DNA from 3 places in the Promicromonospora noduliphila genome. Region 3 is predicted to be linked to each of the others. Evidence: predicted binding sites of a transcription regulator. Region 3 holds the regulator's gene; each other region holds the start of a gene.
What was found. Region 3 encodes LexA, which represses DNA repair genes until DNA is damaged. Its sites were predicted from a motif close to TCGAACANNTGTTCGA; they were not measured.
Positions count from the first base shown of each region.

Region 1: a site for LexA is predicted at 5,331-5,346, ahead of AC0QU1_RS09595 (HNH endonuclease signature motif containing protein). Genes of this name have one in related genera too.
Region 2: a site for LexA is predicted at 2,917-2,932, ahead of AC0QU1_RS21795 (HNH endonuclease signature motif containing protein). Genes of this name have one in related genera too.

Region 1 covers NZ_CM167806.1:2,186,894-2,197,365, forward strand. The annotation lists gene AC0QU1_RS09565 (sensor histidine kinase) at 1-1,108, opposite strand, end outside; gene AC0QU1_RS09570 (hypothetical protein) at 1,273-1,689, shown strand; gene AC0QU1_RS09575 (multicopper oxidase family protein) at 1,686-3,362, shown strand; gene AC0QU1_RS09580 (HAD hydrolase-like protein) at 3,383-4,072, shown strand; gene AC0QU1_RS09585 (O-acetyl-ADP-ribose deacetylase) at 4,062-4,586, opposite strand; gene AC0QU1_RS09590 (GNAT family N-acetyltransferase) at 4,583-5,209, opposite strand; gene AC0QU1_RS09595 (HNH endonuclease signature motif containing protein) at 5,430-7,454, shown strand; gene AC0QU1_RS09600 (DUF6596 domain-containing protein) at 7,475-8,926, opposite strand; gene AC0QU1_RS09605 (YciI family protein) at 8,927-9,307, opposite strand; gene AC0QU1_RS09610 (DNA gyrase/topoisomerase IV subunit A) at 9,398-10,472, opposite strand, start outside.
Region 2 covers NZ_CM167806.1:4,993,773-5,004,244, reverse strand. The annotation lists gene AC0QU1_RS21810 (aldo/keto reductase) at 1-692, opposite strand, end outside; gene AC0QU1_RS21805 (N-acetylglucosamine-6-phosphate deacetylase) at 833-2,095, shown strand; gene AC0QU1_RS21800 (histidine phosphatase family protein) at 2,117-2,716, opposite strand; gene AC0QU1_RS21795 (HNH endonuclease signature motif containing protein) at 2,991-4,733, shown strand; gene AC0QU1_RS21790 (ribonuclease FAU-1 family protein) at 4,997-5,617, shown strand; gene AC0QU1_RS21785 (GNAT family N-acetyltransferase) at 5,757-6,395, shown strand; gene AC0QU1_RS21780 (glycoside hydrolase family 3 C-terminal domain-containing protein) at 6,540-9,104, shown strand; gene AC0QU1_RS21775 (glycoside hydrolase family 43 protein) at 9,172-10,472, shown strand, end outside.
Region 3 covers NZ_CM167806.1:3,658,573-3,669,044, forward strand. The annotation lists gene AC0QU1_RS16080 (DUF5302 domain-containing protein) at 30-257, opposite strand; gene nrdR (transcriptional regulator NrdR) at 371-841, opposite strand; gene AC0QU1_RS16090 (LysM peptidoglycan-binding domain-containing protein) at 961-1,446, opposite strand; gene lexA (transcriptional repressor LexA) at 1,629-2,444, shown strand; gene AC0QU1_RS16100 (hypothetical protein) at 2,558-2,845, shown strand; gene AC0QU1_RS16105 (vWA domain-containing protein) at 2,924-4,555, opposite strand; gene AC0QU1_RS16110 (L-lactate dehydrogenase) at 4,714-5,691, opposite strand; gene AC0QU1_RS16115 (ATP-dependent DNA helicase) at 5,701-7,818, opposite strand; gene AC0QU1_RS16120 (carbohydrate ABC transporter permease) at 7,997-8,887, opposite strand; gene AC0QU1_RS16125 (carbohydrate ABC transporter permease) at 8,887-9,855, opposite strand; gene AC0QU1_RS16130 (ABC transporter substrate-binding protein) at 9,852-10,472, opposite strand, start outside.

The sequences.
Region 1 (10,472 bases), 1.5 Mb from region 3:
CCGCCGTCACGCTGCCGCCGAGCAGGGCGGCCCGCTCGCGCATCCCCGACAGCCCGGTGCCGGGGACGAGGCTCGCGCCGGCGCCCCGGCCGTCGTCGGACACGCGCAGGGCGAGGCGGCCGCCGGCGACCCGCGCGGACACGGTCACGTGGGCCGCCGCGGCGTGCCGCAGCACGTTGGTCAGGGACTCCTGCACGATCCGGTAGGCGGCGGCGTCGATCGCGCCGTCGAGGGTCTCAGCCGGCACGTCGAGCGCGACGTCGACGGCGAGCCCGGCGGCCTCAGCGGGCCGGACCAGGGTCTCGACGCCGGCGAGGCCGGTGGGGGCGGCGTCGTTCGCTGCCTTGCCTGCCGTGCCGTCGGTGGAGCCGTCTGCCGTGCCGCGGAGCACCCGGACCGTGGACCGCAGCTCGTGCAGCGTGCTCGACGTCGCCTCCCGGACATGCTCCAGCGCGCGCCGGGCCGCGTCGTCGTCCCGGCCCACCGCCTCCGCGGCGACGCCGGAGTGCAGGGCGACCACCGACAGGTTGTGCCCGACGACGTCGTGCAGGTCGCGGGCGATGCGCAGGCGCTCGGCCTGCAGCCGCTGGTCGGCGGCGCGCGCCTCGTGCTCCCGGGCCTCGCGCGTGAGGCGGACCGCCACGCCGAGCGCTATCGCGGCCGCGACCAGGGCCACGTTCGTGACCAGGTCGTACGGGGTGAGCTGGTCCTCGGTGTCGTCGCCTGTGAGTCGGAAGTACGTCGCGAGGGCCACCAGCGCGCCGCCCAGGCCGACCGCCCAGCCGGTGTGCCGCATCTCCGCCGCCGAGTAGAGCGCCGCCACGGCGGGCAGCGTCATGCCGATCGGGGCGAACCCGAGGGGGTAGTAGACGCACACGCCCAGCACCGTCAGCACGAGCACGGTGCGCGGCATCCGGCGCCGCAGCAGCACGAGCGCCCCGAAGCCGGCCGCGAACAGGTACGCGCCCGCACCGGTGCGCTGCACGGCGTCGGCGTCCGCCGCGATGACGACGGCGACCACCAGCGCCATGGCGAGCGCCAGGGCGACGTCGGTGGCGCGCGGGTCGACCTCTCGTGGGGTGGCGCGCTGCTCGGGCTGGTCTGGCACACGGCCACCCTACGGACAGGGCGTCCCTGCGGCATCGGCTCCGGGGCGGTGGCGAACCCTGAGTGGTGGGCGCGCGGAGTCAGGGTGATTGTCGCCTGCGGGCGACATCGGGAGACGATCCAGGGCCGATGTGGGGCGGGGCCCTCGACCGGCACCGTCGGGGTATGACATCACCACAGCTTCCCGTCCGGCCCTCGGCCGGCGACTCCGACGTCCCCTGGGTGGTCGTGGCCGGCCTGGCCGCCATGGCCCTGCTCTGGCCGCTGTCCGGGCTCACCGGGCTCTTCGGCACGGGCGCGCCCCGGGCGCTCACCATCATCGGCCTCACCGCCGTCGTCTGGATCGGGGTGGTCGGCCTGGGCCGGGTGCCCCGGCCCGTGCTCACCTTGACGCTGACCGGCGTGGCCTATGGGCTGGTCGTGGCGGCGGTCGGGCTGCTGCTCCCGGCGCTCGGGGGTTTCGGCGGTCCGGGCGCGCCGGCGTGGACCATCGTTCCCGCCCTGCTCTTCGACGCGTTCTGGGGTGCGCTGGCGGGCGTGGCCGCGGCCGGGGTGCAGCGGCTGCGCGGGGCGGATCGATGAGGCGGACGTCCCGGGACGGCCGGACGGCGCCGGCGCGCGGCGGGCGGCCCGCCGCCGTCCGGCCGCTGACCGCCGGCCTCGCCGCGCTCGCACTGGCGGCCGGCCTGGCGGGCTGTGGCGCGATCCCCGGCTCGGTCACCGGCGTCGACGAGGTGCGGTTCACCAACGAGCTCGCCATCCCGCCGCTCGCGCCGTCGCGCGTCGTGGACGGCACGCGCGTGTTCTCCCTCACCGCGCAGGAGGGCGTCACGGAGTTCCGGCCCGGCGTCGAGACGCGGACCTGGGGCTACGACGGCTCGTACCTCGGGCCGACCCTGCGCGCCGAGCGCGGCGAGCGGGTCGCCGTCGAGGTCACGAACGACCTGGGCGAGCCGACCAGCGTGCACTGGCACGGCATGCACCTGCCCGCCGCGATGGACGGCGGCCCGCACCAGGAGGTCGCCCCGGGCGCCACCTGGCGCCCCACCTGGCAGATCGACCAGCCCGCCGCCACCCTCTGGTACCACCCGCACCCGCACGGGACCACGGAGCAGCACGTCTACCGCGGCCTGGCGGGCATGTTCCTCCTGGACGACGACGCCTCGCGCGCCGCGGACCTGCCGCACACCTACGGCGTCGACGACGTCCCGGTGATCGTGCAGGACAAGGTCCTCGGCTCCGACGGGCAGCTCGAGCTGAAGGACGACGGCGGCGAGCCGGGCACGCTGGGCGACGTCGTCATGACGAACGGCACGGTGGGCGCCTACCAGGAGGTGACCACCGAGCGCGTGCGGCTGCGCCTGCTCAACGGGTCGACGGCGCGCACCTACCAGCTCGGCTTCGAGGACCGAAAGCTGGACCTCGTGGCGACCGACGGCGGCCTGCTCGACGCGCCCGTCCGGCTCGACGAGGTGCGGCTCGCGCCCGGCGAGCGGGCTGAGGTCGTCGTGACCATGCGGCCGGGGGAGACCACGCGCCTGCACTCGGCGGAGGCCGATCTCGGCAGTCTGGCGGCCCCGTTCGCGATGGGCGCCAACGACGCGTTCGACGTGCTGGAGCTGCGGGCCGCCGACACGCTGACGCCGTCGCCGGAGCCCGCCTGGGGGCCGGGCCGGGACGCCGCCGCCGACGAGCTGCACGAGGCCGACGCGTCGGTGACCCGCACGTTCGAGCTGGACGAGAACAAGATCAACGGCCGGCCGATGGACATGGGCCGCATCGACGAGGTGGCGACGGTGGGCAGCACCGAGGTGTGGGTGGTGCGCAGCATCGTCCCGCTGCCGCACAGCTTCCACGTGCACGACGTGCAGTTCCGCGTGCTGAGCATCGACGGCGAGGCGCCGCCGCCCGAGCTGGCGGGCCGCAAGGACACGATCTACCTGGAGCCGAACCGGGACTACCGGCTCCTCCTGCGGTTCGACGACTACGCGGACCCGGACATGCCGTACATGTACCACTGCCACATGCTGATGCACGAGGACGCCGGGATGATGGGGCAGCTCGTGGTGGTCGAGCCTGGGCAGGAGGTGGGGAGTGTGCCGGAGCACGGGGCTGACGGCGGGTCTGCGGAAGGGGTTGTCGGCGGGAGTGGGGCGGACGGTGGGGCCGCTGGGGGCGCCGGCGAGAGCGGCAGTGGTGCCCACGGCGGGACCGGCGGGGCCGTGGGCGCGGACGGGCATCAGGGGCACCACTGAACGTGTGGCACGCTCGCCTGGTGACTCTCTCGCTGCCCCGCCGCATCACGCACGTCCTGCTCGACCTCGACGGCACGCTCACCGACTCCGCCCCCGGCATCGTCGGCTCCCTGCGTGCCGGGTTCGCCGCCGAAGGCTTCCCCGTCCCCTCCGACGAGGTCCTGCGGACCTTCGTCGGCCCGCCCCTGGGGGCGAGCATGACCCGCCTCGGCCTGTCCGACGCCGAGGCGGCCCTCGCGATCGCCGCCTACCGGCGCGACTTCGAGGCGCACGGGATGTTCGACAACTCGGTGGTCCCCGGCGTCCCACAGGCGCTGGCGGAGCTGCGCGAGGCCGGCCTGACGCTCCTGGTCGCCACCGCCAAGCCCGAGCACTACGCGCGGCGGATCGTGGAGCACTTCGGGCTCGACCGTTACCTCTCGGGTGGGCTGGACGGCGTCCATGGCATGGCCCCCGAGGCGATCGACGAGTCGCAGGGCAAGGAGGTGGTGGTGGAGCGCGCCGTGGCGCATGCGGTGGCCCTCGGGGCTGACGCCGGGCAGATCGTCATGGTGGGCGACCGCGAGCACGACGTGCACGCCGCCGCCCACCACGGCGTGCCGACTATTGGCGTGACCTGGGGCTACGCGGCTCCGGGCGAGCTGGAGGCCGCGGGTGCGGCCGCCGTCGCGGAGACGCCGGAGGAGCTGCGCAAGCTGCTCACGAGCTGAGCGCGGCGTCGAAAGCTGTCCGGATGCGCTCGTCGACCACGACGAACCGCACCCGCTGCGGGCTCGCGTCGGGGTGCTCGGCGAGCCAGTTTCGCGTGGTCGTGACGGCAATGCGCGCGACGTCGGGCACGGGCCAGCCGTAGGCTCCCGCGCTCACCGCTGGGAAAGCCACCGACCGCGCGTCGAGCTCGGCCGCGACGTCGAGCGACCGGGCGAAGCACGAGGCGAGCAGGGCGGGGTCGTCCTGGCCGCGGTGCAGGTTCGGCCCGACCGTGTGGATCACCCAGTGTGCCGGCAGGTCGAACCCCGGGGTCGCGACGGCGTCGCCGACGTCGAGGCCGTCCGGATGGGTGGTGCTCCGAAGGCGCCGGCAGGCCTCCAGCAGGCGTGGACCGGCGGCGGCGTGGATGGCGCCGTCCACCCCGCCCCCGCCCAGGAGCGTGGAGTTGGCGGCGTTGACCACGGCATCGGCCTCGACGCGGGTCAGGTCGCCGATCTCGACGGATATGTTCATGAGGCGGCTCCTGGTGTGGTCGCCGGTGCGGTTGCCGGTATGTCGGGCCCTGCGGCGGGTGGCGTGCTGGGCCGTGCGGTGGGTGGCGTGCTGGGCCGTGCGGTGGTCGACGTGGCGGGAAGCGCCCCCGGGGCGGCTGGCGTGGCAGGGAGTGCTCCCGGGGCAGGCGTGGCGGGGAGTGCTCCTGAGGCGGCCGGCGTGCGGCCCGGCCGCTCCATCCACGTGTACTCCTCGGCGACCGGCACCCAGCCGAACTGCTCGTAGAGCTGGTCGGCGTCGGCGGTCGCCAGCAGCGTGCGGCGCAGGCCGAGCGGCTCGATGTCGGCGACCAAGCCCGAGATCAGGAGCTTGCCGATGCCCTGCCCCCGCAGCAGGGGGTCCACGACGACGTCGGCGAGCCAGGCGAACGTCACGCCGTCGGTCACGATGCGCGCGAACGCGACCTGCTCGCCCGTGTCCCTGCGGTAGACGCCGTACGGCCGGGAACCCGCGATGGCGGCGTCCATCACCTCGCGCGGGCGGTCCTTGGCCCAGTAGGTGTGCCGGGAGATGAGCTCGTGCACGCGGGCGGCGTCGATCCGGGTGGGGTCGGTCGAGAACTCGTAGGTTTGGTCGTCGTTCATGTGCTGGAGTCAACCACTGGACGGTGACACTGTCCGTGGAATTAGCGCCGGAGCAGGTCACGGGCGTGGGTTCTGCTGCGGACGGCGGGGGCGGGTCGAGTGTCAGTGGTGGCGGCTACGATCGAACAAACATCCGCAGTAATGGTGTCGTCCGTTCCGGTATGGGCTGGAAGGAGGTGTCAGTGTGCGTGACGAGCAGCGGTATCAAGGCCTAGACCGTGTGGTCCTCCAGGACCCGGGCTCCGCCGCCGTGGCCGCGCCTGACCAGGCGTCGGCACGCCGGTCCGCGGACGACGTGACGGCTCCCGATACGCCGTCCAACGGCGAACTGTCCGACGGCGAACTGTCCGACGGCGCGGTGTCGGACGGCGCGGTGTCGGACGGCGCGGTGTCGGACGGTGTGCTGTCGGACGGTGTGCTGTCGGACGGTGTGCTGTCGGACGGTGTGCTGTCGGACGGTGTGCTGTCGGACGGTGTGCTGCCTGACGGTGTGCTGGACGGCCGTGTGCCGGTCGGCTGGGTGGACAAGGGTGTGCCGGTGGGTGGGACCGAGGGGTTGCCGGAGGTGCCTGTCTGGGTGGAGTCGATGCCCGAGTGGCCGCCGGACGTGATACCGGTGGCGTTGTGGCCGGTAGAGACGTTGCGGCAGGCGTTGGCCGATGCGCCGGGCATGGGCCTGGCGCGGGTGGTCGCCGAAGCAACCGACCCGGGTGACGGCGCGCTTTCCGACCTGCCGGACGATGCCCTGGGTGACCTGGTGACCGCGTGTGGGCGGTTGCAGTCCTGGGCCGCAGGCATCCAAGCCCGCGTCGTGGCCGAACGCGCCGCCCGGGAGACCCACCCACTGGCGCACAACAGCCTGGTCGGGCAGGTCACCGGCGAGCTCGTGGTGACCGAGACGGAGGCCACGGAGGTCGTGGTCCGGGCCGAGTCCGGGGCAGACCACCCCACCGTGATCCGTGCGCTGGAGACCGGGCGGATCGATGTCCGCAAGGCACACACCCTGCTGCGCTCCGCAGCCCAGCTCACGGTGGCCGAGCGGGCCGAGGCGATCACCCGGTACCTGCCCCAAGCACCCCGCCGGACCTGGAAATGGCTACAGACCCGGATGCTCGCCTTCGCCAAAGACCGCCACGGATCGGGGGAGACCGCCCAGGCCGCCGCGCAGCACCGTAACGTCCAGATCGACCGTGCCGACAACGACATGGGCTGGTTGACGGCCTACCTCCCTGCCGCGGATGCGGCGGCGGTCTGGGGTGTGGTGGACGACATGGCCCACCAGTTGCGGCATGTCACGGGCGAGGACCGCACCCTCGGACAGCTCCGTGCCGACTCCCTGACCGGGATCGTCACAGGCCGTCTCCTGCCCGGTGACCGATTCACCGACGCCTGCGTGGCCCCCGACACCACGACGGGGACGGACGCGGGGACGAGCACCGGCTCTGCTGCGGCTACTGCTGCGACTTCCGCAACCGACGTGGCGGATGAACCTGGTGCACCCGTGTGTACGTGTGGCGGTCAAGCGCCCCTCGTTCAGCAGGCCGTGCAGGAGACGGTGCAGATGGTGCGGATCACCCCGACCCGGCCGGTCGTGCGGGTCACCGTCCCGGCCAGCGTCCTGCTCGGCTTGGACGACGGGCCGGGGAACCTGGCGGGGTTCGGGCCGGTCCCGGCCGAGACGGCTCGCCTGATCGCCCAGGATGCGACCTGGCAACGCCTCGTCACCGACCCCGTCACGGGGATCCTGACCGACTATTCCACCGCCACCTACCGGCCCGGACGGGTCCTGGGCGCGGCCGTGCGAGCCCGCGACGAGACCTGCACCTTCCTGACGTGCGACTCCCCGGCAGAGTGGAACGACCTGGATCACATCGTGCCGTTCGATCACGACCTCGATCCTGCGACACTCCTTCCCGGGACGCCGGGCCAGACCCGCGCACAGAACCTGCAGCCTCTGTGTCGCAAGCATCATCTGCTCAAGACCCACGCGGGCTGGGGCGCCATGCGTGACCCCACAACCGGGATCACCACCTGGACCACCCCTACCGGACGCACGCACGTCCGCCTGCCCACCGTGCTGGACACCCACATCGAGATCAACGAGGTCGACCCGGACACGAGCTATGACCTCACCCTCCAAGCCTTGACCGGCCGACGTCTGCCACGGCAGTACACCACCGCTGGGGCAGCCACGGGACCGGCCGAATCGACCGGCCGGCCCGGACCCGCCGATCCGCCGTTCTGAGATCTGCCGTTCTGAGTGAGTCAGAGGGTGTAACGGCGGCAGAACTCGCGCAGGGGCCCCGCGGGCACCACCTCGACCAGCTCCCGGTAGCGGCCGGCGGCCTCCTCGGTCCGACCGGTCCGGCGGGCGAGGTCGGCCAGGGCCAGGCTGGCGTCGCGGGCGGCGTACGGCGGGCCGTCGGCGACGAGTTCCTCCAGCTCGTGCTCGATCGGGGTGAGGTCGCCGCCGTCGTGCATCGCGAGCCTGCCGAGCACCACGAGGCGGGCCACCCGCGTCGCCGGCGACGGCCAGGCGTGCAGCAGGGCGTCGTAGAGCTGCGCCAGCCGACGCCAGTCCGTGCTCGCGGCGTCGCGCGCGGTGGCGTGCACGCCGGAGATCGCGGCCTCCAGCGCGAAGCGACCGGGCCGAGCGGCGGCAGCGGGTGATGCACCAGCGTGGCCTGGCGCTGCCTCGGCGTGACCAGGTCCCGCGCCGACGTGGCCGGGTGTCGTACCGGCGTGGTCGGGTCCCGCATCGGCGTGGCTGGGCGTCGCGCCAGCGTCACCTGCCCCCGCGGCGGCGTGGTCAGGTGCCCCACCAGCATGGCCAGGTCCCGCACCAGCATGGCCAGGTCCCGCGTCAGCGTCACCGAGCATCGCACCGCCGTGACCCAGCGCGGCCGCGGCATCGTCCAGGCCCGCCACCAGGAGGCGCCGGTCCCAGACCGACCGGTCCACCTCGTCGAGGGGGAGGGCGACGCCGTCGCGCACCCGACCGGGACGGCGGGCCAGGCCGAGGCGGCACACCGCGCGCAGGCCGAGCGCCTCCGGGTCGTCGGGGTACTCCGCGACCAGGGCCTCGGCGAGCGTCAGCGCGTCGCGGGCCGGGTCCTGGGTCGCATCGGCGGGCTGCAACTCCTCGCGCTGGCCCACGGTGAACAGGCCCGCGACGCACGCGAGCACCACGGGCAGCCGGGCCCTGCGCGCGGCGCCGTCGGGCACGGCGAACTCGCCGCGGGCGCGGGCCAGCGCGGACTTGGCCCGCGTCAGCCGTGCGGCGGCTGTGGCCTCCGCGATGCCGAGGTGGGCCGCGATCTGCCGGATCGTCAGGCCGCAGACCACCCGCATCGCGAGCACGAGCTGCGCGCCGGGGGCGAGGGCGTCGTCGCACGCGACGAAGAGGAGCGCCAGGCGGTCGTCCAGGGTCTCGCCCGGCCCGGTGGGCACGTCCATCGTGGCCACCTCCGGGCGGGCGATCTGGGGCTGGAGCCGGACGAAGACACGCTGGTGCCGCACCGCGTCGAGCCAAGTCCGACGCCCGACCTGCACGCACCAGCCGACCAGGTCGTCGATCGCGCCGTCGGGCTGCGCCGCGGCGCGCGCGAACGCCTCAGCGGCGTACTCCTCACCGCGGTCCAGGCTGCGCGTGGTCACGGCGAGCGTCCGCACCACCTGGGGCCAGGCGGTGCGGAACGCCGCTGAGTCGATCGGCACTCAGGAACCGAAGTTCATGACCTTGCGCCACTCGATCACGTTGTCGCTGGGGACCAGCGCCGCGATCTTGCGTGCCGTGGCCTCGTCGCACTCGACCTCGTAGAAGCCGGTGATCACCTCGTTGGTGTCGGTGAACGGCGCGTCGGTGTAGACCGGCTCGGCGCCGTCCCGGCCCGGCACCACCGAGCCGCCGTACTTCGCGTTCTGCAAGGCAGTGCTGCCGGTGATCTTCACACCGAGCTCGGCCACCGCTTCCGCGAAGCGCTGGTGGGCGACCATGCCCTCGTCCGTGGACGGGTCACGGCTGCCGATGTTCTCCGGGAGGTAGGCGTCCGAGTCCCAGTCGGTCTCGCGGATCAGGTAAACCCACTTGTCGGTCATGTCGAGCTCCTTGTTCGAGGGATGGTGACACGCCTTGGACGGGCGAACCACGCCGGAATCGACAGCCCCCACGAAACTACTCTCGCCAGTTCAGCCGATCACCGCGACCGGCGCCGCGATCGGCGTACCGGAACCGTCGCGCCGCTGGTCCACCGCGGGCAGGTCGACCGGCTGGCCGCCGGCGCCCAGCGCGCGCGGGGGAGCGGCACCCACCCAGGCCAGGATGAGGCCGTCCTCGCCCTTCAGGAACCGCTGCGACCGCACACCGCCCGTCGCGCGGCCCTTGCCCGGGAACAGCTCGAACGGGGTCACCTTGCCCGCGCCGGCCTCCACGCCGGGCAGCGCGTCGGACGCACCGGCGATCGTGACCACGGTGGCCTCGACCCCGGCCGGCACCACGCCGAAGAACACGGCCTGCTTGCCGGCCGCGAGCTTGATGCCCGCCATGCCGCCGGCCGCCCGGCCCTGCGGCCGCACGGACGACGCCGGGAAGTGCAGCAGCGACGAGTCGTCGGCCACGAAGACCAGCTCGTCGTCGTCGGCCGCCACCGCGGCGCCCACCACGGTGTCGCCCTCCTTGAGCGCGATCACCGGCCACTCGTCGCCCTTGGCCGGGGCGTCGGACGGCGCGATGCGCTTGACGACGCCCTGCGCGGTCCCCAGGGCGACGGTCGGGGCGTCGGCGCCGAGCGCCGTCACGGCCCGCACCGTTTCGCCGCGCTCCAGCTCGACGAGCTCGCTGACCGGGATGCCGCCCGACAGCGACGGCGCGCCGTCGGTGGGCGGGAGCGCGGGCAGGTCCAGCACGGAGACGCGGAGCATGCGGCCGGCCGACGTCACCAGGCCCACGTGGCCGCGCGTCGTCGCCGGGGTGTCGCCCCGCAGGGCGTCGTGTGCCGCGCGGTTGCCGTCGCGCGGCACCGGGACGTCGTCGGGGAGCCGGGCCAGCAGGCCCGTCGCGGACAGCACCACGCGGGTGGGCATGTCCTTGATCTCCAGGTCGATCGGCTCTGCGCCCTTCCTGCGCCCGTTCGCCGGGGCCACGGCCACCGAGCCGACGGACCCGCCGGCGGCGTCGAGCAGCACGGTGCGGCGGGGCGTGCCGTACGTCTTGGCCACCTCGCCCATCTCGGTGCTGACCAGGCGGTGCAGCAGCTTCTCGTCG
Region 2 (10,472 bases), 1.3 Mb from region 3:
GCGCCGCCGCCGAACGGGGCGGCATTGAGGACGCCGACGCCGCGGTCGGCGCAGTCGTCGAGCAGGGTCTCGGCTGACCGGTCCAGGAGGGTGAAGCGGTTGTGCGTCACGACAGCCTCGAACTCGCCGGTGCGAACGTATTGCCGCAGGAGCCCGATCGGCCCTCCGGCGACCCCGAGGTGCTCGATCGTGCCCGCCTCGCGCAGGTCGAGCAGCGCGCGGACCGGTCCGTCGGGTGCCATGGCGTCCTCGTACGCCATGCGCTCCGGGTCGTGGAAGTGCACCAGGGGAAGCCGGTCGAGGCCCAGCCGTTCGAGGGACTCGGCGACGGACGCCCGGACCCGGGCTCCCGAGAAGTCGCCGGAGCCTGGCGCCGGGTCGGCCTTGGTGAACACCTGGACCGGGGCGCCGAGGCCGACGGGCACGTCGAGGCCGGCTTGCTCGTCGGGGCCGGCCTGCTCGTCGAGAGCGGCGGGTTCGTCGAGCGCCGCCAAGGCCGAGCCGATGAATGCCTCGGCGTCGCCGTACTCGTTGCTCGTGTCCCACGTGCGCCACCCGGCGCCGGCGGCGGCGCGGAGCACTTCGACGGCGCCATCGGCGTCCAGCCGGCGGCCGAGCGAGGACGTCCCGAGGACGACGGCGGGTACGCGCAGCCCGGTCTGCCCCAGGTCCTGGGTGTCGGTGACCCGCATCTCTCACATCTTCCTTGACGTGTCGGTGAACGCCTTGCCGCGAGGCGAAGCGCTTCGATGATTCGTCATATCATTGGTGGGCGGAATGACGGCTGTCAAGGACTGAATCAGCAGGGTCGCAGCCCTGGCAAGATGTCCGCATGACTGATTCCGGTGCTCTCGTCGTGCGCGGCCGCCTGGTCCAGCCGTCCTCGGTGGTGGACGACGGCGTCGTCGTCACCTCGGGTGGTCGCGTCACGTTCGCGGGCTCGGTGGCCGACGCCGTCGCGGCCGGGCACGGCCCCGCCGTCGACCCGGTGCCGCCCGCTCCCGAGGCGTACGTGCTGCCCGGCCTCGTGGACCTGCACAACCACGGCGGGGGCGGAGTCTCCTTTCCGGACGTGGCCTCAGCCGCCGAGGCACTGGCCGGCGTGCTTGAGCACCGGCGCCACGGCACCACCACCCTGCTCGCCTCGCTCGTGACCGCCCAGCCGGACGTGCTGCTGCAGCGTGCGGCGGTGCTGGCCGAGCTCGCCGTGGCCGGAGAGATCGAGGGCCTGCACGCGGAGGGGCCGTTCCTCTCGCACCGCCGTCGGGGCGCACACAACCCGGCTGACCTGCAAGAAGGCAGCGTCGACCTGGTGCGGGACCTGGCGAAGGCCGCGCGTGGGTTCCTGCGCACCATGACGATCGCGCCTGAGGTCCCGGGCGTGACCGGCCCCGGTGGCGTCGCCGACGCGCTGATCGAGGCCGGCGTGCTGCCCTCCCTCGGGCACACCGACGGCAGCACCGAGCAGGCCGAGGCGCTGATCGAGCAGGTCACCGCGGCCCTCGGCGCCACGGGCGGGGGGCTGGGGCCGATGACGGCCACCCACCTGTTCAACGGCATGCGCCCCCTGCACCACCGCAAGCCGGGCCCCATCGCGGCCTGCCTGGCCGCGGCCGCCCGCGGCGACATGGTGGTGGAGCTGATCGGTGACGGCGTCCACCTCGACCCGGCGACCGTCCGCTCCGTGTTCGACATGGTGGGCTCGGGTCAGGTGGTACTCGTGACCGACGCGATGGCCGCCGCCGGCGTGGCCGACGGCCGCTACGAGCTGGGTCCCATGTCGGTGGAGGTGCAGGACGGCGTGGCGCGGATCGTCACGGACGACGGTGGGGCGGCGAGCGCGGCGGGAGAGGGTGCGATCGCCGGCGGGACCGCCCACCTGATCGACGTCGTGCGGCTGACTGTGGCGGGTGGCGTGCCGCTGGTCGACGCCGTGCGCTCGGCCACGGCGGTGCCGGCCGGGGTGCTGGGGCTGACCGGCGAGGTCGGCTGCCTTGAGCCGGGTGCGCGCGCCGACGTCCTGGTCACCGACGCGGACCTGCGGCCGGTTCGGGTGCTGCGGCGTGGTGTCGACGTCGAGGCTGTCGCGGCGTGATCGGTTGCGGGGCCTGGGTGATCAAGCCGGCCACGCGGGGCAGCTCCACCTGTTGCCGTCCCATTCGATGAGGAAGGGCTCGGCGTGGGGTAGTGGCGCTCCCCAGACGGAGGGGCCGAGCGTGCAGAGCCGACTGAGCGCGACGGTGAGGCTGGCGACATGGCCGACCACGGCGACTGTCTCGCCCGGGTGTCCCTGGGCGATGCTCTGCAGGGCGGCTGTCATCCGGTCGAGGACGTCGTGTCCGGTCTCGCCGTCCGCAACCCGCTCGCCGAGACGATGCTCGACGACCCAGGAGCGGAGCACGGCAGCGGTTCGCGCTCGGACCACCGGATCGCTGCTGCCCTCGTGCCGCCCGATGCCGACCTCGACCAGCTCCGGCAGGGGCTCGACCTGGGCGCCGGATGCGGTGGCGATGGGTCGTGCCGTCTGGCGAGCCCGCAAGGCGGTGCTGCAGTAGACGCGCCAGATCGGCTCGTCGGCCAGGGCCTGGGCGGCGCTGACGGCTTGTTGATGTCCGTGCTCGGTCAGCGGTGCACTCGGTAGGACACCCGCGAGGGCCGCGGTGACGTTCTCCGACTCGCCGTGCCGCAGGCACCACACTCGGACCAGGGCGCTCATGCGCCAGATCCTAGGGTCGGGTCTCGGCGCGGAATTCTTGGGCGAGAGCAGGCGCAGTTGCCGCACCGGGTCGATCCACGTTGATCCCCACCGAGTACTTAGCGCGGACGCCCTCACCGACAGGGCTTCTGGAACGGATCTCGGAGCGTCTCCGTGGTGTGGTGAAGAGTTATCCACAGATTCCAGATTGCACGTGCAGATCATACGAATGTTCGAGAGAATGGGGTCAGCAAGCGACGATGGGCTAGCGGACGACGGGCGGGGGTGGGACCACATGGAATCGAGGAACGAGACGACGTCTGGTGGTCTGCCTGCGGCGCGCTCGGTTGAGGAGGCGTTGGCCCGGATCGAGGCCGCGGTCGGTGACCTGGCAACCCTGACCGGTCCGCAGGTGTTGGACGGGTGGGACGCCCCCTCGGTCACCCGGTTGATGGAGGCGCACACCCGGGTCCGTCGGCTGACGGGCCGGTTGGACGGGGTGCGGTACACGCTGCTGCCGCGGATCGAGGCCGAGGGGTCGTGGCGGTCGGGTGGTCTGGCCAGGACGTTCACGACCTGGCTGCGCCTGCGGGAAGGCATCTCGGCTTCCACGGCGAGCAGGGACATGACGATCGCCCTGGCCACCGCGCTGCCCGCTACCCGGGAACGGCTGGTCGCCGGGACCCTGGGTGCCGACCACGCCCGGGTGATGAGCGACGTCGCACCGACCAGCGAGACCCGGCAGCATGCGTTGGCCTGGCTGATCGACACCCGGACCGGGGAGCCGACGACGCCGGAGTTGTTCGTGCAGACCGTGCCGGTGGACTTCCCCGACCCGGTCGACGACCCGGACGGCACCCGTACCCGTGAGCAGATCACGGACGTGCTGGAGACCGCGATCACCGAAGGAGTCCTGGTGACCGGGGAGGGTGTGGTGCTGCGGGAGGCGGGCGTGTTGAACGCGGACCAGTTCCGCATCGTGGCCCGCCGGTTCGCGAGCGTGGCCGACCCGGACACCGACGAGGCGGACGACGACAAGGCCGCTCAGGGCGAGTTCCTCGACCTGTCCAAGACCCTGGGCGGCTATCACGTGGCCGGGTTCCTGACCGACGAGCACGGCCTGCTGGTCACCACCGCCGTGAACGCGGTCATGGGTGCACCGTCCGCCGAGGACACGAGGACGCCCGGGCAGCGTCGCGCACAAGGCCTGGCCGACGTCGCCCGGGTGGTGCTGGACACCAACCAGGCCTCGCCGGGGGCGGCGATCGCGCCGCACGTGAATGTGACGGTGTCCTGGACCGAACTGGTCACCCAGATCACCCGCACCAAGGAGGGCCTGTGCCTGACCTGCGGACAGACCGTACCCGGCCGCGCGACCCAGACAAACACCACAAGCACGACGAGCATCGCGGGCGGAAGTACCACGGCAAGCGCAGGGGCGGCAGACGCCACGAGTGCGGCAGGCGGTGGCACGGCGGGTGTCACGACGACGTGGGGCACGACGGGTATGCCGCCGGTGTCCGGGCTGCTGGGCGCGGGCGGTCCCGTGTTCACCGAGACCGGCGGTCGTGCACCACGGGCCCTGCTGCGCCGGCTGGCGTGCGACAGCACGGTCACCCGCATCGTGTTCGGCCCCGACGGTGCCGTCCTGGACGTCGGACGCGCCCGGCGGACGGTGACCGGGCAGATGCGCCGCGCGGTCATCGCAAGGGATCAGCATTGTGTGCATCCGGGGTGTGATCAGCCGCCGTCACGCTGCGAGGTGCACCACGCCGTGCGGCACTGGGCCGACGGTGGTGACACCTCGGTGGCCAACAGTGCCCTGTTGTGCTGGCACCACCATGCCCTGGTCGACGCACGCGGCATCACCATGCACTGGACCGGCAAACCCACCACCACCGCCAGTGTCGTCGGAGCACTGGTGGAGACCGGGTGGACCTTCACCAACGCCCACGGACATCACATCCGCCTACCCGACGCCATCGACACCCCGCCCGACACCAACCCCGCCGACCCACCGACCGCCGAAGCCGCCTGATGGCGGGCCGGCGGCTTGGCAGGCCCGGCAGGCCTACGTGGCGTAAGCCAGACTGACCCCCGTGCCCCGACGCCACCGTCCCTGCCGTACGACACCAGGTCCCGCACTACCCCCAGTGGGCTTCCTTGAGCTCGTGCCCGCGATCGTCACCCGCACCATGCGCCGCCGACGACCCGAGGTGGATCGAGTACGGGGCTGTCGAAGTCGGCCGTGTTGACGTCGATGTCGCCAGCATGTAACCGCGCTTTGTTAGCGTGCCGGGCATGACGTCACCCGTGTTCCAGCCCGGCCAGACGGTGGTGCGCCGCGAGATCATGCGGGGCGAGCCGTGGATCGCCATCCCGCAGATCTGCGTCCAGGACGACGGCGACCTCCTGGTCACCTACACGCCGGGTGGCACGCCGCTGGCGTACCCGGCCACGGGCACGTTCCCGGTGGGGGAGCACCCCTGGAAGCTCGCGGGCAGCACCCGGTGGCGCGGCCACGGGCGGCTGGACCTGCACTGGACCGGGGTGGAGCACTCCCTCTTCCTGTTCTGGGAGGGTCCGGAGCGTGCGTTCCAGGGCTGGTACTTCAACCTGGAGGACGCGCCCCGCCGCACCCCGATCGGGTTCGACACGCTCGACCACGAGCTGGACGTCTGGTGGGCGGCCGACGCCGAGACCTACGAGTTCAAGGACGTCGCCGAGTTCGAGGAGTTCGGCCCCGCGCGCTACCCCGGCCGGATGGACCAGATCCGCGCGGAGGGCGCCCGGATCGCCCGCATGCTCGACTCCGGTGAGCTCTGGTGGGACAAAGCCTGGGCCGACTGGACGCCCGACCCGTCCTGGCAGCCCCGCGAGGTGCCGGCCGGCTGGGAGACCGTGCCCTTCGAGGCCCGCTGAGTTCGCGCCGCATCCGGTCCCGGCAGTTTCGTCAGTTTCCTCCCGTCAGCTTCGTCAGTTTCGCAGAGCGACAAGTGGCCCGGTGGAAATAGCCCGCAACTCCGGTGGCGTCCCGGTTTCTGGGCACTACGGTCGGATCGTGCCCTCTTCCGTGCCTTCTCCCGGGCCGTCCGTTCCCGGCCCCACGCCCACCGCACCGGTCCCCACCTCCGCAGAGCAGACCGCCCACCGCGTAGACCCCGCATGGCCCGTGACCACCGAGCGCCTCACGCTCCGCCCGGTCGCCCCCGGTGACGCCGACGCGTTCTTCGCCTGGCGCTCGCACCCCGACGTCGTCCGGTACATGTACCAGCCGCCGTGGGACGAGGAGACGGCGGTGGCGAAGCTCCGCACCTGGTCGAGCTCCCCGTTCGAGGAGACGGGCGACGTGCTGGTGCTGGCCGTCGAGTCGGACGGCGACGTCGTCGGCGAGACGATGCTCAAGTGGGCAGCCGGTCCCCGGCAGGCGGAGATCGGCTACGCCCTGCACCCCGACGTCAGTGGGCGCGGCCTGGCCACCGAGGCCACCCGGGCGACCCTCCGGCTCGCCTTCACCGCATACGGCTTCCACCGGGTGTACGCGCGCATCGACGAGGAGAACGTCGCCTCGGTCCGTGTGGCCGAACGGCTTGGCATGCGCCAGGAGGCGCGCCTCCTGGAGAACGATCTGCGCGACGGCGTGTGGTCCACCGAGGTGGTCTACGCGATCCTCGACCGGGAGTACGGCGACCTCGTCTAGATCGCGCGTCCTTGTCCTGAGATGGGGGTAGCGCTCGGCATCTGGGCCAGGTACCTTCATCGAAGCGCTTCGACGTGCGCCTCGGCCCGCTGAACCCGGGCCGAACCCCCTCGCCGCACCGCCGCGGCGCCTGAAGGAGGACCCATGGACGTGCCACCCTTCCGCGATCCCGCCCTGCCCGTGCCCGAGCGAGCCCGCGACCTGCTCGGCCGCCTCACTCGGGAGGAGCGGCTGGCGATGCTGCACCAGTACCAGCCGGCCGTCGACCGGCTGGGCCTGGGCCCGTTCCACACCGGGTGCGAGGCGCTGCACGGCGTCGCGTGGCTGGGCCGTGCCACGGTGTTCCCGCAGCCGGTCGGCCTGGCCGCGACCTGGGACCCCGAGCTGGTGCGCCGCGTCGGCGACGTCGTCTCCACCGAGGTGCGCGCCAAGCGCGCGGGGGACCCGTCGGTGAGCCTGAACGTCTGGTCGCCGGTCGTGAACACGCTCCGGCACCCGGCCTGGGGCCGCAACGAGGAGGGGTACTCCGAGGACCCGCACCTGACCGCCCACCTCGCCACCGCCTACTGCCGCGGCCTGCGCGGGGACCACGAGCGGGTCTGGAAGACCACCCCCACCCTCAAGCACTTCCTCGCCTACAACAACGAGACCGACCGTTCGTCCACGAGCTCGAACCTCACCCCGGTCACGCTGCACGAGGAGGAGCTCCCCGCCTTCCGCGAGCCCATCGAGGCGGGCGTGGCCGCGGGTGTCATGCCGTCGTACAACCAGGTCAACGGCACCCCGGCGCACCTGCAGACCGAGCTCTTCGCCGAGCTCCGGTCCTGGACCGACGGATCGGTCGCGCTCGTCTCCGACGCCGCCGCCCCGATGTTCGTGGTCACGCTGCAGCGCGCCGCGGCGGACCGTGCGGCCGGCAACGCCGCGCTGGTCCGCGCCGGCCTCGACTCGTTCACCGACGACAACACCGACTCGGCCCCCACCGTCCAGCGTCTCGAGGAGGCCCTGGACCGTGGCCTGCTCACCATGGACGACGTCGACCGCTCCGTGCTGCGCCTGCTCGAGCTGCGCCTGCGCAGCGGTGAGCTCGACGGGGACGCCGACCCGTACGCCGGCATCACGGCGGATCACCTCGACCTGCCCGAGCACCGCGCGCTCGCGCGGGAGACGGTGGCTCGCTCCGTTGTGGTGCTCCGCAACGACGCCGGCGTGCTGCCGCTGCAGGCTGGGGGCTCGGTCGCCGTCGTCGGGCCGCTGGCGGAGGCCGTGCTCACCGACTGGTACTCCGGTACTCCGCCGTACGCGGTCACCCCGGCGGACGGCCTGCGCGCGGCATTCGGCGCCGACCGGGTGGTGGTCGCCGACGGCGCCGACGTCGTCGCCCTGCGCGCGGCGAACGGGCGGTACGTCTCCGTCTCCGAGGACGGCGCGACCGTCGTCGCGGACTCGGCCGAGGCCAGCAAGGGCGCGCGCCTGGCCGTCACGGACTGGGGTGGGGGAGTGCTCACGCTGCGCTCGGGCGCTTCCGGGCGCCTGCTTACCGGCGGCGCCTACCCGCTGCGCGCCGACGCCGAGCGGGTGGGCGGCTGGGAGGTCCAGGAGAGCTTCCGCCGGCACGTGCACGACGACGGCTCGTGGTCTCTGCTGCACCTCGGGTCCGGGCGGTGGGTGCGCGTGCAGCGCGACACCGGCCTGCTGTGCGCGGAGGGGCACACGCTCGCGGACGCCGAGCGGTTCGTGGCGCGCGTCCTCGAGTCCGGCGCGGCCCGGGTGGCCGAGGCCGCGGCCGGCGCGGACGCCGTCGTCGTCGCGGTCGGGAACGACCCGCACCTGAACGGGCGCGAGACGCAGGACCGGCCCGACCTGTGGCTGCCGGAGGCCGCCGTGGAGACCTGGCGCGCGGCCGTGGAGGCCAACCCGCGCGCCGTGCTGACGATCGTGTCGAGCTATCCGTACGTGCTGGGTCCGGGCGTCGCCGACGCCCCCACCGTGGTGTGGTCCAGCCACGGCGGCCAGGAGCTCGGGCACGGCCTGGCCGACGTGCTGACCGGGGCCGTCGAGCCGACCGGGCGGCTCGCCCAGACGTGGCCGGCGCGTCCGGAGCAGGCCGGCGACCTCTTCGACTACGACACCCGCCGCCAGCAGGCGACCTACCGGCACCTGCCCGACGGCGGGGCGGGGGCGCCGACGTTCGCGTTCGGGCACGGCGTGACCTACTCGTCCGTGTCGTACGACGGGCTGTCGCTCTCCGTGGCCGAGGTCCCGGCCCCCGCGCCGACGCGTGACCATCCGCCGCTGACGCCGCGCGACCCGGGCGGCCCGGGCGTCGTGACGGCCACCGTCACGGTGCGCAACACCGGCGAGCGGCCGGCCGAGGAGCTGGTGCAGGTGTACTCGCTCGGGGCCCCGGGGACGGAATCGCCCGTGCGGCTGCTGCTCGGCTACCGCCGGGTGCGGCTCGCGCCGGGCGAGACGGCGTCGGTGGAGGTCCCGTTCGACGTCGCGCGCCTGGCGCTGTGGCACGCGGCCGAGGCCGCGCCGTCGGGCGGCGACCCGGGCCTGCTCGACGGCGACCTGCGGGTGCCGGCGGCGACCTACGCCGTGGCCGCCGGGGCGTCGAGCGTGGACCTGCCGGTGCGCGGCGAGCTGACCGTGACCGGCGAGCTGACCGTGACCGGCGAGCTGACCGTGACCGGCAGGGCCGGATGATGGCGGAGCCGGATGATGGCGGATCACCGATGAGAGCCCGAGTTCGCCACGTCGAGAGGACCTGTCCATGACTTCCGCATCCCGAGTGTCCGCTGCCGAGCATCCGATCGTCTCCGGGTTCTATCCCGACCCGACGGTCTGCCGGGTCGGCGAGGACTACTACCTGGCCCATTCGAGCTTCGAGTACTTCCCGGGCGCGCCGATCTTCCACAGCCGGGACCTGCTTTCCTGGAAGCAGATCGGGAACATCCTGGACCGGCGCGAGCAGTTCGCCCGCGGCGACGGGCGCCCCTCCGGCGGGGTCTACGGGTCGACACTGCGCCACCACGACGGCCGCTTCTACTTCGTGACCACCAACGTCGGCGACAACACGGATCAGATCATCATCGTCACCGCCGAGGACCCGGCCGGGCCGTGGAGCGACCCGGTGTCCGTCCCGCGCGCGGTCGGCATCGACCCCGACCTCGCCTGGGACGAGGACGGCACCTGCTACCTGACCTGGAAGGGCCCGTTCTCCGGAGCCTGGGGCGTGTGGCAGGGCCGCCTCGACGTGACGACCGGCGAGCTCGACGGCGAGCCCTACCGGGTCTGGCAGGGGAGCGGAATGGCTCACCCCGAAGCGCCGCACCTGTACCGCATCGGCGGCTACTGGTACCTGACCCTCGCCGAGGGCGGGACCGAACGCGGCCACAGCGTCACCGTCGCCCGCGCGGCCCGGCCCGAGGGCCCGTACGAGCCGTGCCCGCACAACCCCCTGCTCAGCCACCGCTCGACGGCGCACCCGGTGCAGAACACCGGCCACGCCGACCTCGTGCGGACCGCCACCGGCGAATGGGCCGCGGTCTACCTCGCAGTACGCCCGCACGGGTCGACCCCGTCCTTCCACGTCCTCGGCCGCGAGACGTTCCTCGCCGGCGTCGACTGGGTCGACGGCTGGCCCGTGTTCAACGAGCGACGCTACGAGTTCACTCCCGACACCACGGCCTTCGCGGACGACTTCACCGACCCGGAACTCGACCACCGATGGGTCGCGCCGTTCAGCGAGCCCGCGAACATCGCCGCTGTCCGCTCGGGCGGCGGCCTCGACCTGGGCGACCCGCGCGACGGCTCACCCGGACTGCTGTGCACCCGGGTCAGGGACCTTCGCTGGGAAGCCGAGGCGGTCTTCGAAGGGTCCGGCCGATTCGAGATCCGCGTCGACGACCGGCACCGCTACGGCCTCGTGCTCGAGAACGGACTCGAGAACGGACTCGAGAACGGAACGGTGCGCGCCGAAGCACAGGTCGGCGATGTCCGGACCGAGTTCGACTCGGTGGCAGTCCCTGCCGGCGCGGCGGTGGTGCTGCGCATCGCTGCGGTCGAGTTCGA
Region 3 (10,472 bases):
ACCTGGTCGACGGCCTCGGTCGAGGAGTCTCAGCCGCTCTTGCGGCGGAACATCTTCTGCACAGGGCCGGTCGTCTCCGAGCCGTGCACCGCACCGGTGTTCACACCACCCGCGGCGGTCCGGCGCCGCGCGGCGTTCTTGCGGTCCAGGGCCTCCTTGAACCGGGCCTTCGCGTCCATGCTCGGCGCGGTCGGGGCCGTGGGCTCCTCAGCGCCCTGAGCCTCGGACTCCTGTGCACTGGGCTTCTCGTCCGTCACACCGATCACCTCCTCCTGTTCGGGGGTCCCTCGATCGGGTCCGCAGTCCGCCCCAGCCTGCACTACGGCACGCCTGGGTGCCAACGCATTTCGCAGCTCCGCCGTGGCAGCGGTCAGGCCTGCGCGGCGGCCCGCTCTGCGCGCTCCGCACGCAGGGAGGTGATGGCGCTCTCGAAGTCCTCGAGCGAGTCGAAGGACTGGTAGACGCTCGCGAACCGGAGGTAGGCCACCTCGTCGAGCTCGCGCAGCGGGCCGAGGATCGCCAGGCCCACCTCGTACGCGTCGATCTCCGCGCTGCCGTTGCTCCGCAGGGTCTCCTCGACGCGCTGGGCCAGGAGCGCCAGGTCGTCCTCGCTCACGGGGCGGCCCTGGCAGGCCTTGCGCACGCCCGCGGCGACCTTGTCGCGGCTGAAGGGCTCGGTCGCGCCGGAGCGCTTGACCACCGAGAGGCTCGCCGTCTCCACGGTCGTGAACCGCCGGTTGCAGTTCGGGCACTGCCGTCGACGCCGGATCGACAGACCGTCGTCGGCGGTTCGCGAGTCCACTACGCGCGAGTCGGGGTGACGACAGAACGGGCAGTGCATGCTCACTCCTGCGTGGTCGACCACCGACCGGAGGCATCCGGTCGCGCCCCGACCGTAAGCGGGCAAACCACCCCCATGCAACATCGCCGCAACATTTGACGGCGATTCGTGGTCCCTGGTCACTCCTCGGGGAGCAGGAGGAGCTCTCCGACCCGGAGCGTGCCCGACGACATCTCGTTCAGCTCCTGCAGCCGCTCGACCGCGTGCCGCACGTCCTCGCCCGGCTTCGCCACCTGCTGCGCGAAGCCCCAGAGGGTCTCCCCCGGCTGCACGGCGTGCACCCGGACCTCCGTCGGTTCGCCAGGGGAGCTCGCGACCGCGGTGGCCCCCCACGTCGCCATCGGCGCGACCAGGAGCATCGCCAGCAGCACCAGCACCACGCGGCCACGCCGGGTGAGCCGCAGGCCCGCCAGGCCGAGCCGGTCGGCGAGCGTCCGCTGTCCGCCGTGCGGGTAGACAGGGGCGACGGCCCGCCGGGGCGCCAGGCGCGGGTACAACGGGATCGCGGGCGGTCCGGACGCCGGAGCGACGGCCGGTCCGGACGCCGACGCGTAGGCCTGTCTGTGGGTCGGGGTGTACTGCCGCAGCGGGATCACGTCCCCCATGGCCCCTCCTCCGAGAGTGTCTGGAACTCATACACGCGTTCGTCGAACGCCCGTACCATTGTGTAGCACGGGACACCGACGATGTCGAGACTCGCTCGAACATTCGTTTGAGCGGAGCGGGTTTGTGACCTAGAGTGGGTTACGCACAGGAGAACATTTGTCGGAATGGGAGGGGCACGGGCATGACGGGACGGGACGGGACCAGCGACACGAGAGCCGTCGACACGGCACTCTCCGGGGTCGCCACGCTGGACGCGCCGGACGACGGGGCGGTCGCCGACGTACACACGATCTCGCCGGCAGACCGCCTCACCGAGCGGCAGCGCCTTGTGCTGGACACGATCCGGCAGTCGTTCGAGACGCGGGGCTACCCGCCGTCGATGCGGGAGATCGGCGAGGCCGTCGGGCTGGCCAGCCCGTCGAGCGTCAAGCACCAGCTCCAGATGCTGGAGAAGAAGGGCTTCCTGCGCCGCGACCCGAACCGGCCGCGCGCCATGGAGCTCGTGGAGCCGCTGGCCGACCAGGTCGACAAGCCGACGCGCGGCGAGATCCACTGGCCCGAGCCGCGGCGCAGCGGCCAGGTCCACTGGGGTAGCTCCGTGCCCGACGACGCCGGCACCCCGCCGCCGTCGTACGTGCCGCTGGTGGGCCGGATCGCGGCCGGTGGGCCCATCCTGGCCGAGCAGGTCGTCGAGGACGTCTTCCCGCTCCCCCGCCAGCTCGTCGGCGACGGCGAGCTGTTCCTGCTCAAGGTCGCCGGTGACTCGATGGTCGACGCCGCGATCTGCGACGGCGACTGGGTGGTCGTGCGGCGCCAGAACGTGGCCGAGCAGGGCGAGATCGTCGCGGCCATGATCGAGGGCGAGGCGACGGTCAAGACCTTCAAGCAGACCGACGGGCACACCTGGCTGCTGCCGCAGAACGCCGCCTACGAGCCCATCCCGGGCGACGAGGCGCAGGTGCTCGGCCGCGTCGTCGCGGTGCTGCGGTCGCTGTAGGTTCTGCTGCCCGGGCGGTTCCTCCGCAGGTCAGGTCTCCGCAAGTCAGGTGTGGAAGACTGCGGGCGAGGAGCTGCCCGGGACGGGGCGGTCAGCACAGGAGGTCTTGGAACGTGACTGAGGTCTGGAGCGAGATCCTGGCCGCCGTGGGCGGTGCGGTCGTGGCAGCGGTGGCGATCGCCATCCTGAACCGGCTGTCGCCCTTCCAGGCGGTGGTCGCGAGCACCGTCATCGGGTTCGGGCTCGTGGCGCTCGGCTGGGTGCTCGATGTCAACGAGCTGGTGATCGCCGCCGTGGCGGTGGTGGCCACCGGCCTCCTCGGCGCGCTGTACATCGCCCTGCGGCCCCGCGGCGGGGCGGGCACCGGCGCGGGCGGCTCGCCGGACCCTGCCGGTAGCTGAGCCGGTAGCTGACCGGCCCCACCACTGCCCGACCAGCCCGTCACTGCCTGACCGGCCCGCCACCGGCGTCCGGCCGCGTCACTGGTACCCGCGGATCTCCTTGAACGCGGCGCTCATCGACGTACGGTCCGCGTCGAAGACGCGGCCGCCGGTGAGCTCGGCGATGCCGTCCACCGCCTCCTGGGCGGCACGCTCGTCGCCGAGCATCACCACGAACGTCGGGATGCCCGTGGTGCCGTAGCCCGCCGACCGGAACTCGGTGCTGAAGTCCTTCAGCGACGCGGGCGGCTCGTTGTTCTCGCCGTCGGTGAGCAGCACTATCGACTGGTAGTAGCCCTCCTCGCCGGCCTGCTGCGCCACCTCGTACGCCCGCAGCAGGCTCTGGTACACGGCGGTACTCCGGCCGTCGGCCGGGAGCGAGCTCACGTACTCGCTGAGCGACCCGAGCTCGGCCGGGTCCGCGTCCGGGTCGTGCAGGTCGAAGGTCTCCGGATCCCCGGGCTCGGAAGCGTACGGGATGACCGTGATCCGCTCACCCTCGCGGAACCGCGTGAAGTCGTCGGCCATGGTGCCGCCGCTGCTCGTCAGGTCGCCGAACGACTGCTTGAGCTGCGCGATCCGCTCGCCCTCCATCGACCGCGAGGTGTCGAGCACGTACACCGTGTGGGCCGGCTGGCGGTAGTCGCGCAGGTAGTTGTCGATCAGGCCCTCAGCGGTGTTCAGGTCACCCGGCAGGGGCACGGCCAGGGGGTCCAGCGCCGACACGGCCTCGTTCGCGAGGACCGTGCTGTCGGAGAACGGGCGCCGGTACGTGGCCGCCGTCAGCTCCTCCTGCGTCTCGTCCTCCCGGAGCCATGCGACCACGCGGTCGTACGCCGCGCGGTCCTGGGCGTTCAGGAGGGTCAGCGGGTAGTCCGCGTAGACGGTCTGCTCGGGGTAGACCGGCACCAGGTCCGGGATCCGGTCCGACTCCCGCAGCGCCACGACCTCGGACTCGTAGTTGACGATGGCGTCGGCCTCGTCCTGGCTGTCCGCGAACTCGGCGCTCAGCCAGCCGGAGCTGCCCGCGGTCTTCACCAGGCCCGAGAACAGGTCGGATACCCGCGCGTCGTCGACGTCCTCGAGGTTGAGCTCGTCGCCGTTGGCGTCGAACGCCGCAGCTACCCCGACGAGCGCGGAGAAGCCCGAGTTCGAGGCCGCCGGGTTGGTCATGAAGAACGACAGCGAGCCGTCGGCGGCCCGGTCGGCGATCTCGCTCCACGGCACGGTCTCGGTGCTCGTCCAGCCGAGCTCCTGGGCAGTGGCTGCCTTCACCCCGAGGACGACGGGCGAGCGCATGGTCTCGCCGCTGGTCGCCACCCACGCGCTCTCCGCACCCTGGTCCAGCGCGGTCTTCTCGTCCCAGAGCAGCTCCATGTAGTGGTTGGACGAGAACCAGGCCAGGTCGCAGCTCGCCGTCGCGGCGTCCTCCGCGCTGCTCGTGGCGCAGAGCGGCGCTCCGTTCACTATCGCCTCGGCGCCCTCGAGCGTGCCCACCGGGGTCGGGATGAGCGTCACTCCGGTCTCGTCGCGCAGCTCGTCCATCAGGGTGTCGTTCCCGAGCACGTCCATGAGCTCGGAGCCGGCCAGGACCGTGAGCGTCACGGGCGGCTGCTCGTTGATCGCCTGCGCGGCGGTGATCGCGAACCCGCCGAAGGCGAGCACCAGCACCGTACCTATGGCTACCTTGATCGTCCGCTGTCGCCGCTGCTCACGCGGTTGCTGCTGCTGTTGCGCCACTCCACGGATGCTCGCACGGAGGCGATGTTCGCCGCTGCACCGTCGGTGATATTCCAGGACATTTCATGAAACGTTCATCCTGGCCGCCGTCAGAACCCGAGCCGCCGCTGCACCGCCCGCACGCTCTCGGCGGAGGCGCGCAGCCCGGCCAGCTCGTCGGCGGACAGCGGGACGCGCACGTTCACGGTGACGCCGCGGCGGTCCACCAGCGAGGGCACGGACAGGCACACGTCGCTGATGCCGTGGTAGTCGTCCAGCAGCGACGACACCGGCATGATCCGGCGCTCGTCCTTGAGCACCGCCTCGATGATCCGGGTGGCGGCCAGGCCCACGGCGTAGTTGGTGGCGCCCTTGCCCTCGATGATCCGGTAGGCCGAGTCGACCACCTCACGGTGCACCTCGGCGCGCACCTCGGCGTCGAGCGGCCGCGCGTCGCCCACCGGCTCCCAGTCGAGCAGCGGCACGCCGCCGATCGACGCGGAGCTCCACAGCGCGATCTCCGAGTCGCCGTGCTCGCCGGCGATGTACGCGTGCACGTTCCCGACGGCCACTCCGCAGCGCTCGCCGAGCACGACGCGCAGCCTCGACGAGTCCAGCACCGTGCCGCTGCCGAAGACCCGCTCGCGCGGCAGGCCCGAGATCTTGAGCGCCGCGTAGGTCACCACGTCCACCGGGTTGGTCACCATCACGTACGTCGCGTCCGGCGCGGCGTCGACCAGGCCGGGCAGGATCGTCCGCATCAGCCCGACCGTCGCCTCGGCCAGGTCGGTCCTGGTCTGGCCCGGCCGCTGCTTGGCGCCCGCCGTCACCACCACGACGTCGGCGTCCGCGCAGACCGCCACGTCGTCCGAGCCCACGACCTCCGCCTGGGGCGTGAACATCAGGCCGTGCCGCAGGTCGAGCACCTCGGCCTCGACCTTGGCCCGGTTCACGTCCAGGAGCGCGATCGTGCGGGCCGAGCCGCGCGCGAGCGCGGCGTAGGCGAGCGTCGACCCGACGGCGCCAGCGCCCACCACTGCCACCTTCGAGGTGCGGGCCACTGACGACGATCCGGCGGGCGCTGTCACGAGCCCAGGCTATGTGTCGAGCCTGGCGAGCGCAGCACGCACCAGCGCGGGATCCGTGGTGGGCCAGAACCCGGGCATCGAGCGCGTGAGGAACGACGCGTAGCGCGCGGTCGCGAGGCGAGGGTCCAGCACCGCGACCACGCCGCGGTCCTCCGTGCTCCGTACGAGACGTCCGGCGCCCTGCGCGAGCAGCAGCGCCGCGTGCTGCGCCGACACCGCCATGAACCCGTTGCCGCCCGCCTGCTCGACGGCGCGGGCGCGCGCCGCCTTGACCGGGTCGTCCGGTCGCGGGAACGGGATCCGGTCGATGAGCACGAGCTGGCACGACGGCCCCGGCACGTCGACGCCCTGCCACAGCGACAAGGTGCCGAACAGGCAGGTGGCCGGGTCCTCGGCGAACTCGCGGACCAGCGTGGGGAGCTGGTCGTCGCCCTGCGCCAGGATCGGGAGGTCCAGCCGCTCCCGCATCGCCTCGGCCGCCGCGTTCGCCGCGCGCCGGGAGGAGAACAGCCCGAGCGTGCGGCCGCCCGCCGCGGTGATCAGCTCGGCGATCTCGTCGAGCTGCGCCTCCGTCGTCGGCTCGCGGCCGGGGGCCGGCAGGTGCCGGGCGACGTACAGGATGCCCTGGCGCGGGTAGTCGAACGGGCTGCCCGCGTCGAGGCCCGCCCACGGCGGGGCGTCCTCACCTTTCAGGCCGAGCGTGCCGGCGACAGCGTCGAACGTGCCGCCGAGCGCCAGCGTGGCCGACGTGAACACGCCGGTCGCCTCGCCGAGCAGGTGGGTGCGGATCAGGCCCGCCACGTGCAGCGGCGCGGCGTGCAGGCGCGTGACGTTGTCACCGAACCCACCCCAGCCGTTGTCCGGGCGCGAGCACCACAGCACGTCGGCGGTCGTGTCCTGCGACGCCATCCGCTCGGCCGTCTCGAAGAGCTGGAGCATGGCACCCTGCGCCATCTTCAGGCCCGGGTCGGGCTGGCCGGCGTCCTTGCCCTTGGCGCCGTTCGCGTCCGGCTTGAGCGTGCTCAGCACCTCGCGCGCGGCGTCCCGCACCGCGCCGACCGCCGTCCGCAGCCCGTCCGGCAGGCCGTCGGGGAACCGCTCGGCGGGCGCGGTGACCAGCAGCGTCCCGAGATCCTGCGCCGCCTTGTCGAGCGCATCGGTGTTCGTGCCGGCGTGCCGGCGGGCCAGCCGCGCGGCGTTCTCCACCGACGCCATGGACAGGTCCACCGTGGCCGACGACGTCACGCGGTCGGTGAGCTCGTGCGCCTCGTCCACCACGACGACGTCGTGCTCGGGCAGGACGCCCGGGCTGCCGGTGGCCGCGATGCCGAGCATCGCGTGGTTGGTGACCACGACGTCGGCGTCGCGCGCGGCGGCGCGTGCCTTGTCCGGGAAGCACTCGGCGAGCATGGGGCACTTGCCACCCAGGCACTCCAGCGCCGTCACCGACACCTGCCGCCACGCCCGCTCCGGGACGCCGGGTACCAGGTCGTCCCGGTCGCCCGAGTCCGTCTCGCTCGCCCACTCGTGCAGGCGCCGGACGTGGTCGGCGAGCGAGGCGCCGTCCTCCCTGCGCCGGCTGCGGGCGCCGCCGCCCGTGCCTCCGGCGCCGCCCGTGTCCTCCGCCCGGGGGTGGTCCTCGCCGCCGGGCAGGTCGAAGAGCGTCGGCTCGTCCGCGGGGTAGCCGCCGCCGATCTTGTGCACGCACAGGTAGTTGTGCCAGCCCTTGAGCAGCGCGATGCGCGGCTCGCGCGGCAGCAGCGGCGCCACGGCCTTGGCCACGAGCGGCAGGTCACGGGTGATGACCTGCCGCTGCAGCGCGAGCGTCGCCGTCGAGACGATGACCTTGTTCCCCGCCGCCACGGCGTGCCGGACCGCCGGCACCAGGTAGCCGAGCGACTTGCCCGTGCCCGTGCCCGCCTGGACCAGCAGGTGCTCGCCCTTCTCGATCGCCTCTCCCACCGCCACCGCCATGCGGTGCTGGCCCGCTCTGCGCCCGCCGCCGAGCTCCCCCACCGCCAGGTCGAGGAGCTTCTCGACCTCGGGGATCTCGGTGTCGGCGGTGCTGTCGGTGGGTGCGTCGGGAAGGCTGGTCACGCACTCGATCCTAGGCCGGACCCCCGACATCCACCCCGGTCTCGTCCACAGGTCCGGCCGCCCGCCGAACCGCAACCTGCGCGTGCTCCCGAACAGCTCTCGGCGCCGAACCGCAACCTGAAAGTCAGTTCGAACGCCGAACCGAGAGCTACGAGTCAACATCCGGCCTGATGGACTCCTAGCTTTCGGTTCGGCGCCTCCCTCCTCACTACCCCTTCACCGCACCACCGAGCCCGGCTCCCCGCAGGAACAGGCGCTGGAACGCGAGGAACAGCGCGATGGGCAGCACCGTCGAGATCGCGAGCGCCGCGAGGAACACGTCGAGCTCCAGGTAGGGCGCGATGGCGGGCAGGCGGACGGACAGCGGCTGGTGCACCGGGTCCGGCAGCACGAGCAGCGGCCAGAGGTAGTCCTTCCACGCGGCGATGACGGCGAACACGGAGACGACGCCCAGGATGGGCTTGGACATCGGCAGCACGATGCTCCACAGCAGCCGGAAGGGTCCGGCGCCGTCGACCCGGGCGGCCTCGAAGACCTCGCGCGGGAGGCCGTCGAAGAACCGTTTGACCAGCAGCACGTTGAACGCGCTCGCGCCCATCGGCAGCCAGACCGCCCAGAAGGTGTTGAGCAGGCTGAGGTGCAGGACCGGCACGTCGAGGATGGTCAGGTACAGCGGCACGAGCAGCACGACGGACGGCACGAAGAGCGTGGCCAGGACGAGGCCGAGGATCACGTTCCCGTACCGCGGCCGGAGCACGGACAGCACGTAGCCGCCCGTGGTGGCGACCAGGAGCTGGAAGAACCAGGCGCCCGCCGCGACGATCACGGTGTTGACGAAGTAGTGGTCGATCTCGGCGCGGGTCCAGGCGGTGGCGAGGTTGGCCCAGTCGACCCCGCTGGGGAACAGGCCCAGCGGCTCGCGCAGCGTGTCCTGCGTGGGGGTGACGGCGGCCTTGGCGAGCCAGAGGATCGGCCCGAGCCCGACGACGACCAGGGCGACCAGCAGGCCGCCCTGCAGCACGGCGAGGGTGCCCCGGACGGCGGGCCGGCGCCGGTCGTGGGACGAGACGATGCCGCGTTCGGTGGTGGAGGAGGCCATCAGGTACTCCAGGGTCTGGTCACGCGGAAGTAGATCGCCGACAGCACGGCCAGCACTCCCGCGAGCATGAGGCTCAGGGCGGTGGCGGCGCCGTAGTTGCCGCCGAGGCTGCTGCCGAACGCGTAGTCGTAGATCAGCATGAGGATCGTGAGGGTCGCGTTGTTGGGGCCGCCGCCGGTGAACAGGAACGGCTCCAGGAACACCTGCGACGTGCCGATGACCTGCAGGATCAGGGTGATGAAGAGGACGCCGCGCAGCTGCGGCAGCGTGACGTGCCAGATCTTGCGCCACACGCCGGCGCCGTCCACCTCCGCCGCCTCGTACAGCTCGGTCTGCACCCCGACGAGCGCGGCGAGGTAGATGATGACCGTCCCGCCCGCGGCCGCCCAGGTCGCCTCCAGCACGAGGGACGGCATGGCGGTGGTGGCGTCCTGGAGCCACGGGTAGGGCCCGAGGCCCACCCAGCCGGCGATGGTGTTGAACACACCGGTGTCCGAGGCGTCGTAGAAGAACTTCCAGAGCAGCACGGCCACGACGGGCGGCACGACGACGGGCAGGTAGGCCAGCGCGGAGAACAGGCCGCGCATCCGCCGCACCTCGCTCATCAGGACGGCGGCCGCCAGCGGCACCGGGTAGCCGAAGACGAGCGCCAGCAGCGCGAACCAGAGCGTGTTGGCGACGGCGGTGCCCAGCAGCGGGTCCTGCAGTACGTAGACGAAGTTGTCGAGCCCCACGAACTCGGGCACGGAGACCAGGTTGGTCTCCTGGACGCTCATGACGAGCGCGCGTCCGATGGGGAACCAGGAGAACACCCCGAACACCACGATCATCGGCAGGGCGATGACCAGGGTGCTCAGGCCGCCGTCCCGCAGCCAGTCCCGGGGCGTGCGGCGGACACGCCGGCGGGGACCGGACGACGACGGCCGCTGGGCCGCCGCCGTCCGGAGCGGGCTGGACAGGGTGGTCATCGGTTGCGGTCGAGGATGGCCTGGACCTGGGTCTGCGCGTCGGCCAGGAGGGCGTCGATGTCGGCGTTCTCGTCGGTCAGCACGGCCTGGACCACCGGGTCGAGCGCCGCGTAGACGTCCTGGGTGGCGATGGCGGGCTCCGGGACGACGGGCTGATCGAACATCTGGTCGGTCATCGGCGCGAAGTTCTCCAGCGGCACGTTGACCAGGTCCTTGATCCAGCTCTGCTGCTCCTCGTACGTCGCGCGGTCGAAGATCGGCAGGGCGGGCGCCCCGACGGGCTGGTCGGTCTCGGCGGCGACCTCTGCCTCCGCCACGGCGGCCTCCTGGTCGGTCAGCTTGGAGATGTAGTAGAAGTCGATCCACTTCACCGCCGCGGCCTGCTCGGCCTCCGACGCCGTCGAGCTCACCGCGGCGAGCGTGCCGCCGCCGAGCGTGCCGGCGTCGTCGCCCTCCAGCGGCAGCACCGTGACCCCGTACTCGTCGGGGTTCATCTGGTTCTGGGTGAACAGGTTGGGGTAGTTGGCGCCGCCCGAGACGTACATGCCGATCTTGCCCGCCGCGAAGTCCTGGTTGATGGTGCTCCAGTCGTACAGGAAGGACGACCCCATGGAGTT